One region of the Herpetosiphon gulosus genome, then DNA from elsewhere that is predicted to be linked to it. Evidence: riboswitches for the same ligand, from Rfam matches in the RefSeq annotation. Region 1 holds a riboswitch; the other holds the start of a gene.
The links. Region 1 has a riboswitch for S-adenosylmethionine ahead of metH (methionine synthase). Riboswitches for the same ligand answer to the same signal wherever they lie in the genome.
Positions count from the first base shown of each region.

Region 2: linked by a shared signal. The riboswitch ahead of ABEB26_RS05850 (homocysteine synthase) and the one ahead of metH (methionine synthase) in region 1 are both predicted to bind S-adenosylmethionine.

Region 1 is NZ_BAABRU010000005.1:342,732-347,562, reverse strand. Features, by position in the region: gene ABEB26_RS09020 (S9 family peptidase) at 1-1,711, shown strand, start outside; tRNA gene ABEB26_RS09015 (tRNA-Ile) at 1,879-1,954, shown strand; SAM riboswitch class I at 2,052-2,154, shown strand; gene metH (methionine synthase) at 2,255-4,831, shown strand, end outside.
Region 2 is NZ_BAABRU010000004.1:20,923-25,753, reverse strand. Features, by position in the region: gene ABEB26_RS05865 (lantibiotic dehydratase C-terminal domain-containing protein) at 1-703, shown strand, start outside; gene ABEB26_RS05860 (ABC transporter ATP-binding protein) at 801-1,571, shown strand; gene ABEB26_RS05855 (ABC transporter permease) at 1,738-2,448, shown strand; SAM riboswitch class I at 2,602-2,709, shown strand; gene ABEB26_RS05850 (homocysteine synthase) at 2,860-4,140, shown strand; gene ABEB26_RS05845 (hypothetical protein) at 4,265-4,636, shown strand; gene metX (homoserine O-acetyltransferase MetX) at 4,633-4,831, shown strand, end outside.

The DNA of each region.
Region 1 (4,831 bases):
CCATATGGGTGGAAAATCGTTTGTAGTATTGGCCGAATACAATCAAATTGTGGTGATGATTGATAAAGATGGCGATGAAAACTACCAGCCGTTGCGCATCCCATTAACTGGTGGTTTCCCTGAGCCAATTTTTGGCGAACAATTTGTTGGAATGCAAACCAATCTCTCGAAACTTGATCCAAACACGGGCATTGGCTATTTGAATGTTGCTTCACGCCTTCGCCCTGAACTTAGTTGCTATCAAATTAATGTACTGACTGGCACAAGCATATTATTATATCAAGGCCCAGATGGCCCATTTTATGCGACCTCAGCCCCTGATCAACAAACAATTCTGACCGTCGATGCCTATGGGATTGGCGATGCCGTGATTTATCGTCAGCAGCTTGGTAGCACCGAGCGCTCGGTGGTTTTCGGTACGCCGATGGATCAACGTACAACGCCAATTGAGCCAAATGGTATGGGTTTTGGCGAATGGGTCAATGATAACGTTGCCTTGGTGAGCACGAGCCTGTTTGATGATTGCTACAGTTTAGCCTTGTTGAGCCTTGATGGCTCGCAAAGCTTGGATGCTGTGACGATTGAAGGCTTGGTACACACCGGTCAAGGCGAATTTGATCGTTTGCTGCATCTGACAGAACAACGCTTTTTGATTGGCTATAATATCGATGGCTGTTCCTGGTGCTATGAAGCTGAGCTTGATCTAGTTGGCAAGCGGATGTTGGTTACCAAGGTTTTGGTTGGCCAAGCACCATTAGACAATGGTGTTTTAGAGTCAATTGATTATGATGAAGCGAGTGACAGCTTTGCGCTTTCGTTCTCGACTGCGATTGCGCCAACCCAAATCTATACGATTAAGCCCAACCAAGAGCTGCAACAGCATACCAACGAACGTGTTTTGGGCATTCCAGTTGAACATTTGGCGGCTGGCGAAGATGCCTCGTTCAACTCGCACGATGGCCTACGCATTTCGGCGCGACTGTACCGCCCAGCCCCAGCCTTGGGTTACGAAGGCCCACGGCCATTGGTTTATTACATTCATGGCGGCCCACAAGGCCAAGAACGCCCCGATTTTGCCTGGTTCTCGATGCCCTTGATTCAATTCTTGACCCTGAAGGGCTTTGCGGTGTTTGTGCCCAATGTGCGTGGCAGTAGTGGCTATGGCTTTAAGTATATGAACCACGTTACTCACGATTGGGGCGGCCAAGATCGGCTTGATCATGTGCATGCCATGACCAAGGTTTTAGTCAATGACCCACTGATTGATATCAAACGTACTGGGGTGATGGGGCGTTCATATGGTGGTTTTATGACCTTGACCTTGCTTGGCCGTCACCCTGAGCTTTGGCGAGCAGGCATCGATATGTTTGGCCCCTACGATTTGCACACCTTCTCGGCGCGAGTGCCTGAAACTTGGAAAAAGTACATGGCAACCCAAGTTGGCGATCCAGTGACCGAACAAGATTTCTTGGCCGAACGTTCGCCTAAAACCTACATTCACAACTTGGCTTGCCCATTATTGGTCACCCAAGGAGCCAACGATCCACGGGTGATCGAGCGTGAATCGAGCGAAGTGGTGCATGAGTTGCAAGCCTTAGGCAAAAACGTTGATTATCTGTTGTTCAGCGATGAAGGCCACGATGTCTTGAAGTACGCCAACAAAGTGACCTGCTACAACCGGATCACCGACTTTTTCAGCCAACATCTCTAGAAGGTAGGGATCGGGGTTCAGGGGCGAAGGGGTCAGGATTGAACTATTAGAATCTAGCATTTGATCATTTCGTGGAACGCAGGGATGAAACCCTTGGGTTCCACGAAATGTTGATCAAATGCTGCACCATTGTTTAAAAAGTGTGGTACTATACACTGCGGTGAGTAGGGCCATTAGCTCAACGGTTAGAGCACGCGGCTCATACCCGCTTGGTTGGGGGTTCGAATCCCTCATGGCCCACCATTAACCTCTCACCAATCTCCACCAAACCAAATCCTCAAGCTTAATGCCGCTACTTTTGCTTTTTAACTAAGATTTGCTATACTGCCCATAATTGAATACCTCATCACGAGGAGTCGAGGGATCTGGCCCGATGACACTCCAGCAACCGTCTCGCCGAGAAAGGTGCTTCTTCCAGCAGCAATCGCGCTGATAGATGAGTGGCAACTCAATGATTGAAGCCCTCGCCAGTGTGCGAGGAGTTTTTTTTAACCTTGGTTTAGCGCTTTGGCAGCGTAGGCCATACAAATAAGGGAATGCGTCATGACCAGTATAAAACCTTACGTCGCCGAATTGGCGAAACGTGTTCTGATTTACGACGGCGCAATGGGTACTAGCTTGGATTTGTATGATCTCAAGCCTGAGGATTTTGGCGGCGAACAGTACTTCGGCGCACGCGATTATCTCGCCTTGACGCGCCCCGATATCATCGAACAAATTCATAGCTCGTTTATGGAAGCGGGGGTTGATGTCTTGGAAACTAATACCTTCCAATCAACCCGGATTCGCTTGCATGAATGGGGCTTGGCTGATAAAACCTACGAGCAAAATTTTAAAGCGGCCCAACTTGCTCGTAGCGTCGCCGACCGCTATCAAGCGAAGGATGGCCGCAAACGTTTTGTGGCTGGCTCGATGGGGCCAACCGGATTTTTGCCTTCATCCGACGATCCAACCCTTTCAAATATTACTTGGGATGCGCTCTCGGATACCTTTAAAGAGCAGACGATCGCCTTGGTTGAAGGTGGCGTTGATGTGCTATTGGTCGAAACCAGCGTTGATATTCTTGAAGTCAAGGCTGCAATCGACGGCATTCGGCGTGGCCTCGCTGAACTCAAACGCCCTGATATTGCCATCCAAGCCCAAGTTTTTTTGGATCTTTCAGGGCGCATGTTGCTGGGCACGGATATTCAAGCAACCATGGTTACGCTCGAAGCTTTGGCTGATGTCGATGTAATTGGCTTGAATTGTTCAACTGGCCCTGAACACATGCGCCCTGCAATCACCTTCCTCGCCGCTAACTCCAAATTGCCAATTTCGTGTATACCAAACGCGGGCTTGCCAATGGAAGTCAACGGCGAAACCGTGTTTCCCTTGGAGCCAGCAGGCTTTGCCAAAACGCTGACCGAGTTTGTACAAGATTTAGGGGTACGTGTGGTTGGCGGTTGTTGTGGCACAACTCCGGCTCACCTACGCGCTTTGGTCGATTCAATTGGCAACGATTGCCCACCCAAACCCAACCAAGCTCCCACCGTTCAGCAAGTTTCCTCGGCCATGCGTTCCTTGGCGCTGCACCAAGATCCAGGCCCATTTATCATTGGCGAACGGGTTAATTCGGTTGGTTCGCGCAAAGTAAAAAAATTATTGCTCAAAGATGATTATGATGGTGTGTTGCAAATTGCCCGTGAGCAGGCCGATAGTGGTTCGCACGCGCTTGATGTCTGTGTTGCCATGACCGAACGCTCCGATGAAAAAGAGCAAATGCAAAAGCTGCTCAAAAAATTAACCATGGGCGTTGAATTGCCTTTGGTGATCGACTCAACCGAGCATGAAGTGATCGACGCAGCTCTGCAAATCTATCCAGGCAGGGCGATCATCAACTCAACCTCGCTCGAAGGCGGGCGCGAGCAGAAATTCGATAAAACGATGCCCTTGGTCGCTCGCTATGGCGCGGCAATTATTGCCTTGACGATCGATGAAGAAGGCATGGCCCATACCGCTGAGGCCAAAGTTGCCATCGCCAAACGCATGGCCGAAATGGGCCGCCAAGAATATGGCGTGCAAAATGATGCTTGGCTATTTGATGCGCTGACCTTCCCATTAACCACCGGCCAAGCCGAATTACGCGAATCGGCCAAGGAAACCATGGAAGGCATTCGGCGAATCAAGGCCGAAATTCCAGGCGCAATGACCGTGCTAGGCGTTTCGAATCTCTCATTCGGAATTCAGCCGCATGCCCGTTCAGCGCTCAACTCGGTCTTTTTATATCACGCGGTCAAGGCTGGGCTTGATGCAGCGATCATCAACCCAACCCACCTCATGCCTTTTGCCGAAATTCCAGCCGAAACCCGCAAAGTCTGTGAAGATGTGATTTTCAACAGCGACGAAGAAGCCTTGCCTCGCTTCATCCAATATTTCGAAGCCAATACTGCGGTTGCTGGTGAAGCCAAAGTTGACCCAACCGCCACCATGAACGCCGAAGAACGGATTCATTGGAAGATTTTGCATCGCAAAAAAGATGGCATCGAAGCCGATATCGACGAATCGCGGGCATGGCGCGAAGCTGGCGGCCAAACCCAAGGCGAAGCAGCCATCGATATTCTCAATGGCGTGATGCTGCCCGCAATGAAAGAAGTTGGCGATAAATTCGGCGCTGGCGAATTGATTTTACCCTATGTGCTGCAATCTGCCGAAGTCATGAAACGCGCTGTCGCTCACCTCGAACAATTCCTTGATCGGGTCGAAGGCACAACCAAGGGCAAAGTTGTGCTAGCCACGGTCTATGGCGATGTGCATGACATTGGCAAAAACTTGGTCTACACGATTTTGTCGAATAATGGCTACACCGTTTACGACCTTGGCAAGCAAGTTCCAGTCAATACGATCATCGAAAAAGCCCTTGAAGTTGGGGCCGATGCAATTGGGCTTTCGGCTTTGCTGGTCAGCACCTCGAAGCAAATGCCCTTGTGTGTGCAGGAGTTGCACAAACGTAATTTGGCTTTCCCAGTGCTGGTTGGTGGCGCGGCAATTAATCGCCAATATGGCCAACGCATTCTCTTCCCTGAACCAGAAGTAGCCTACAGCGGCGGGGTTTTCTATTGCAAAGATGCCTTTGAAGGCCTC
Region 2 (4,831 bases), on a different contig from region 1:
GCAGGCAATTGATGAACTATATGCAGCGGGCTATCTGCGCGATCTGACCTATGAGCCAGAATATGCCAAATATGCTGGCACGCTAGGTATGGCTTTGGCCGAACAGCATTTTGCCTATTCCAGTGCGATTTGCCTGCGAGTGTTGCAGGCTAGTGCAACCAGCGGCGTGGCTCGCTCGTTTTGGGTGCTCGAACTGGTTCATGATCTGCTAGAGCAATTTAGCCCTGATCCGTATGTCCAAGCCTTGATTGTGCGCAGCTACCTCGATTATTGGATTGCCCAGGTGGTGGGTGATCGTGCGGCCTTTATTCAAGGCTTGGAGCAGCATTACGAGCGCCAAGCAGCGGTAATTCGCCAGCGTTTGGGCAGCTTGCGCCACAACCAGCTGTATCCATTATTTGCTGATTGGCGCGAACATCTGCGCAGCCATTTTGCCGATTTGCAGACAGCTGAAGCCAATCAGCACTTGCAATCGAGCGTAACAGCGCATTTTCAGCGCTATCAAGCTGAACTGCCAACCATTTTGGCCGAATATCCACTGACTGGCTTGCTCTTTGTGCCCAATTATCTACATTTGGTGCAAAATCGTTTGGGCTTGAGCGTGATGCAAGAGATCCAATTGCTGTATATGCTCTATCGAGTACAAATTGCTGAACTCGATGTTGCGCCAACCAGCGTGCCATTGATTCTAGAGCCACGCTAGCACTTTATATCGCTTTTGATATCGCTTAGCCTCTCGTTTTACGGGAGGCTACATTGTTTAATTGAGCCAGCTGAATACCCTATTGAAGGAGGAAGCGATGGCTCCAGTATTGGTCGTAGAACATCTGCAAAAACACTATGGCAACCATAAAGCAGTCAAAGATGTTTCATTCAGTGTTGAGGCTGGGGAGATTTTTGGGATTGTTGGCCCGAACGGGGCCGGAAAAACGTCATCGGTGGAATGTATTATTGGCCTACGCCCGGCAACTGCTGGCACGATTCAGCTTTTGGGTCGCGATTTGAAGCAGCATGGCCCATATATTCGCAGCAAAATTGGCGTGCAATTGCAACAAGCGACTTTGCCTGATCGCCTGACGGTGGCCGAAGCACTCCAACTGTTTGGTTCGTTTTATCCCCAAGCACGGCCTTGGCAAAAAGTGCTCGAAGAATGGGGCTTGGCTGAACAAGCCAAAACGGCATTTGCCAATCTTTCTGGTGGTCAGAAACAGCGTTTGTTTATCGCGCTTAGCCTAATCCACGACCCCGAAATTGTTTTTCTCGATGAATTGACGACCGGTCTCGATCCGCAAGCACGGCGGATTACCTGGAATTTAATTCAAGATGTGCGCAAGCGTGGCAAAACTGTGGTTTTGGTCACCCACTTTATGGAAGAAGTTGAGCGTTTATGCGACCGAATTGCCGTAATTGATCAAGGCACAGTGATTGCGCTCGATACACCAGATCGTATGATTGCGGCCTATCAACATGATTTGCGCCAACAACCAGTGCCCAGCCGCGACTTGCCGCACCCCGAACGAGTAACTTTTGAAGATGTCTTTTTACGCTTGATCGGCCAGCCCGCCCATTAATCGCATTTAACAGTTGATTGGCATGCCCTCACCCCCTGACCCCCTCTCCCGCACGCGAGGCGAGGGAGAATCCTCATCAAGGGTAGAACACCCCTCTCCCGCGGCAGTGGGCGAGGGGCTAGGGGTGAGGGAACCTATCAACCATTACAGCTTTTCAGGAGGAAGTATGCACGCTTTTTGGCAAATTGTACGAACTGAATTGCGCTTGATGGGGCGTGATCTGACCAACCTCAGTTTTATTGTCTTTTTTCCAGCGGTGATGGCCTTGGTTTTGGGTTTACAAATGCCGGCTGGCCCGAGTCAAACCGCCAATGCCTTGATGATGTTGGCGTTTGGCCCGATGATTTTTGGCATTATGGCGTTCCCGATGAGCTTGGTCAATTATCGTGAGCGTGGCATGTTGCGGCGCTTACAAATTACCCCAATCTCGCCGTTGCGCTATTTGTTGGCTCAAGCCTTGGTTGGCTTGTTGTTGGTATTGCTAGGCGGCTTGGTTGTCTTAATTCTCAGCGTGGTCGTTTTAAAATTGCCGCTGCCTGCCAACCCGCTTGGCTTGATTGCGAGCTTTTTGGTTGGGGCAATTGCCTTTTCAGCCTTGGGAGCTTTGCTTGGCAGCCGCATTCGTAACACCCGCAGCATTCAAGTTGTCAGCATTTTGGTATTTGGAGCGATGGCGGTGGTGCTGGTTTCGAGCACAACCAGCCAATCGGGCCTGCTTCAACAAATTGGGGCTTGGGTGCCTGCACGCCATTTAGTGCAATTAATCGAAGCAAATTGGTTGGGATCAAGTTTCAATATTTGGCCAAGTTTGGCGATCTTGGCGGTGTTGACCGTGGTCAGTCTTGGCTCGGCAACCAAACTCTTTCGCTGGGAATAGACCAGTAGCAAGCCCTAAACCCATTCCTGTGTTGATGAGCTAGGAATGGGTTTTTGATTGTTTAGTGAGATTGTTAAGTAACTTGAAATTGATTCTTGACAATTCTGTTTAACTATGTTATAAATAGCCCATACAAATAAATATCACTTGCGTAACTCATCCAGAGGGGTGGAGGGATCGGCCCTATGAAACCCCGGCAACCGCAGGCAGCAATGCTTGGACTGGTGCTAAGTCCGACAGAATCATTCTGGAAGATGAGGGGCGGCGCACAAACCTATCTTTCGATGGTTACTTACAGCCTCTCATCAACTGATGAGAGGTTTTTTTGTTCATAGGCGTTGTAGCCTGGGTCGCAATGGCGCGAATCGGAACAACCGTAGCATTGAAGATTATATACAAGGAGTCCTGATCATGGCAGACGAAGTACAATTCACCCGATTCGAAACCTTAGCGCTCCACGGTGGTCAAAAACCAGATCCAACCACTGGTTCGCGGGCTGTGCCAATTTACCAAACCACCTCGTATGCCTTTCGGGATACCGACCATGCTGCGGCGCTGTTCTCATTGGCCGAGCCTGGTAACATTTATACGCGGATTATGAACCCGACCAATGATGTGTTTGAGCAACGTTTGGCTTTGCTTGAAGGTGGGATTGGCGCTCTGGCTCTTGCATCAGGCCAAGCAGCCGAAACCTTCGCGATTTTGAACGTCGCTGAAGCTGGCGATAACATCGTTTCAGCAACCAACTTGTATGGTGGCACTTATAACTTGTTCCACCACACCTTGCCACGTTGGGGCGTGCAAACCCGCTTCGTCGATGCCAGCGACCCCGAAAATTTCCGCGCTGCGGTTGATGAACGCACCAAGGCCTTCTACTTGGAAAGCATTGGCAATCCCAAGTTGCAAATTCCTGATTTTGAAAAGATTGCCCAAATTGCCCATGAAGTTGGCGTGCCGTTGATTGTTGATAACACCGCTGCAACCCCATTCTTGTTGCGGCCAATCGAGCACGGCGCAGATATCGTAGTGCACTCAGCAACCAAATTTATTGGTGGCCATGGCACGACGATTGGTGGGGTAATTGTTGATGCAGGCAAGTTCGATTGGGCTGCTAGCGGTCGCTTTACCCAATACACCACGCCTGATCAATCGTATCACGGCTTGCGCTTTGCCGATTTGGGCGCACCAGCCTACATTCTCAAAGCTCGGGTGCAATTGCTGCGCGACTTTGGTTCATGTCTCAGCCCATTCAACTCGTTCTTGCTGTTGCAAGGCTTGGAAACCCTGCACCTACGCTTGGAACGCCACGTGCAAAATGCTGCGGCTGTGGCCAAGTTCTTAACTGAACATAAGAATGTCGAATGGGTCAACTACCCAGGTTTGCCCGGCCACCCATCATATGAATTGGCGCAAAAATATCTGCCTAAGGGTGCTGGTGCCTTGGTTGGCTTCGGGCTTAAAGGTGGTTTGGCTGCTGGTCGGAGCTTTATCGACAAGTTGCAATTGTTCTCGCACTTGGCCAACATCGGCGACTCGAAGTCGTTGGCGATTCACCCAGCGACCACAACTCACCAACAATTGACCGACGAAGAACGTTTGGCAACTGGCGTGACCGCCGATTATGTTCGCTTGTCAGTGGGTACGGAAGCCATCGACGATATTCTCGCCGATTTGGAACAAGCCCTTGCGTAATCGCTTAGTGCCAGCAGTGAGAGTGTGTTGACACTGCTGCATGTCAGGGAGTTGCGACCCTAACCGAAATTGTACGGGTGGATGCTCACCTGCTGTTGAGCATCCACAGACCAAGGAGTTCCCGATGTCGCATAATCATGATTTACTCAAGCCTTTACGCTCGGCTCATGGTGAGTTCGTTACAACCGTTCTTGCCCAGGCCAAAGCGGCAAATCCTGCACCGTTAGTTGAACAATTGGTAGCCCACAATCGCTGGGCTGTGGCACAACTCCGCGCCGTGCCACAGCGAGCTGGAGCAATGCCCCCTGCTTCTGGCACCATGGCTGATGTTAGTGGAATGCTAGCCGAATTGGCTGCGAGCTGTGCAGATTTGGGGGCGGCTGTCCGCGATTTACCAGCGGAAGCAGTTGAGTGCGGTTCAAGCATGGTCGATGCGATCATCGGGTACTATCACGAACAAACCGCCCGCTTGCGCCAAGGAGGTACGCGGCTATGACCGATACCGTCACCTTGGGCGATGTGCCGGCCGTTACCCAACCTGCTTGGGGACGGTCGGTTGGTTTTGTAACGCCCCAAGTGCAAATCTTCACTGAGCCGTTTCGCACTGCGAGCGGCGCTTTGATTCCAGCACCATGGCAACTAAGCTATGAAACCTATGGCAAACTCAATGCCGATCGCTCAAATGTGATTT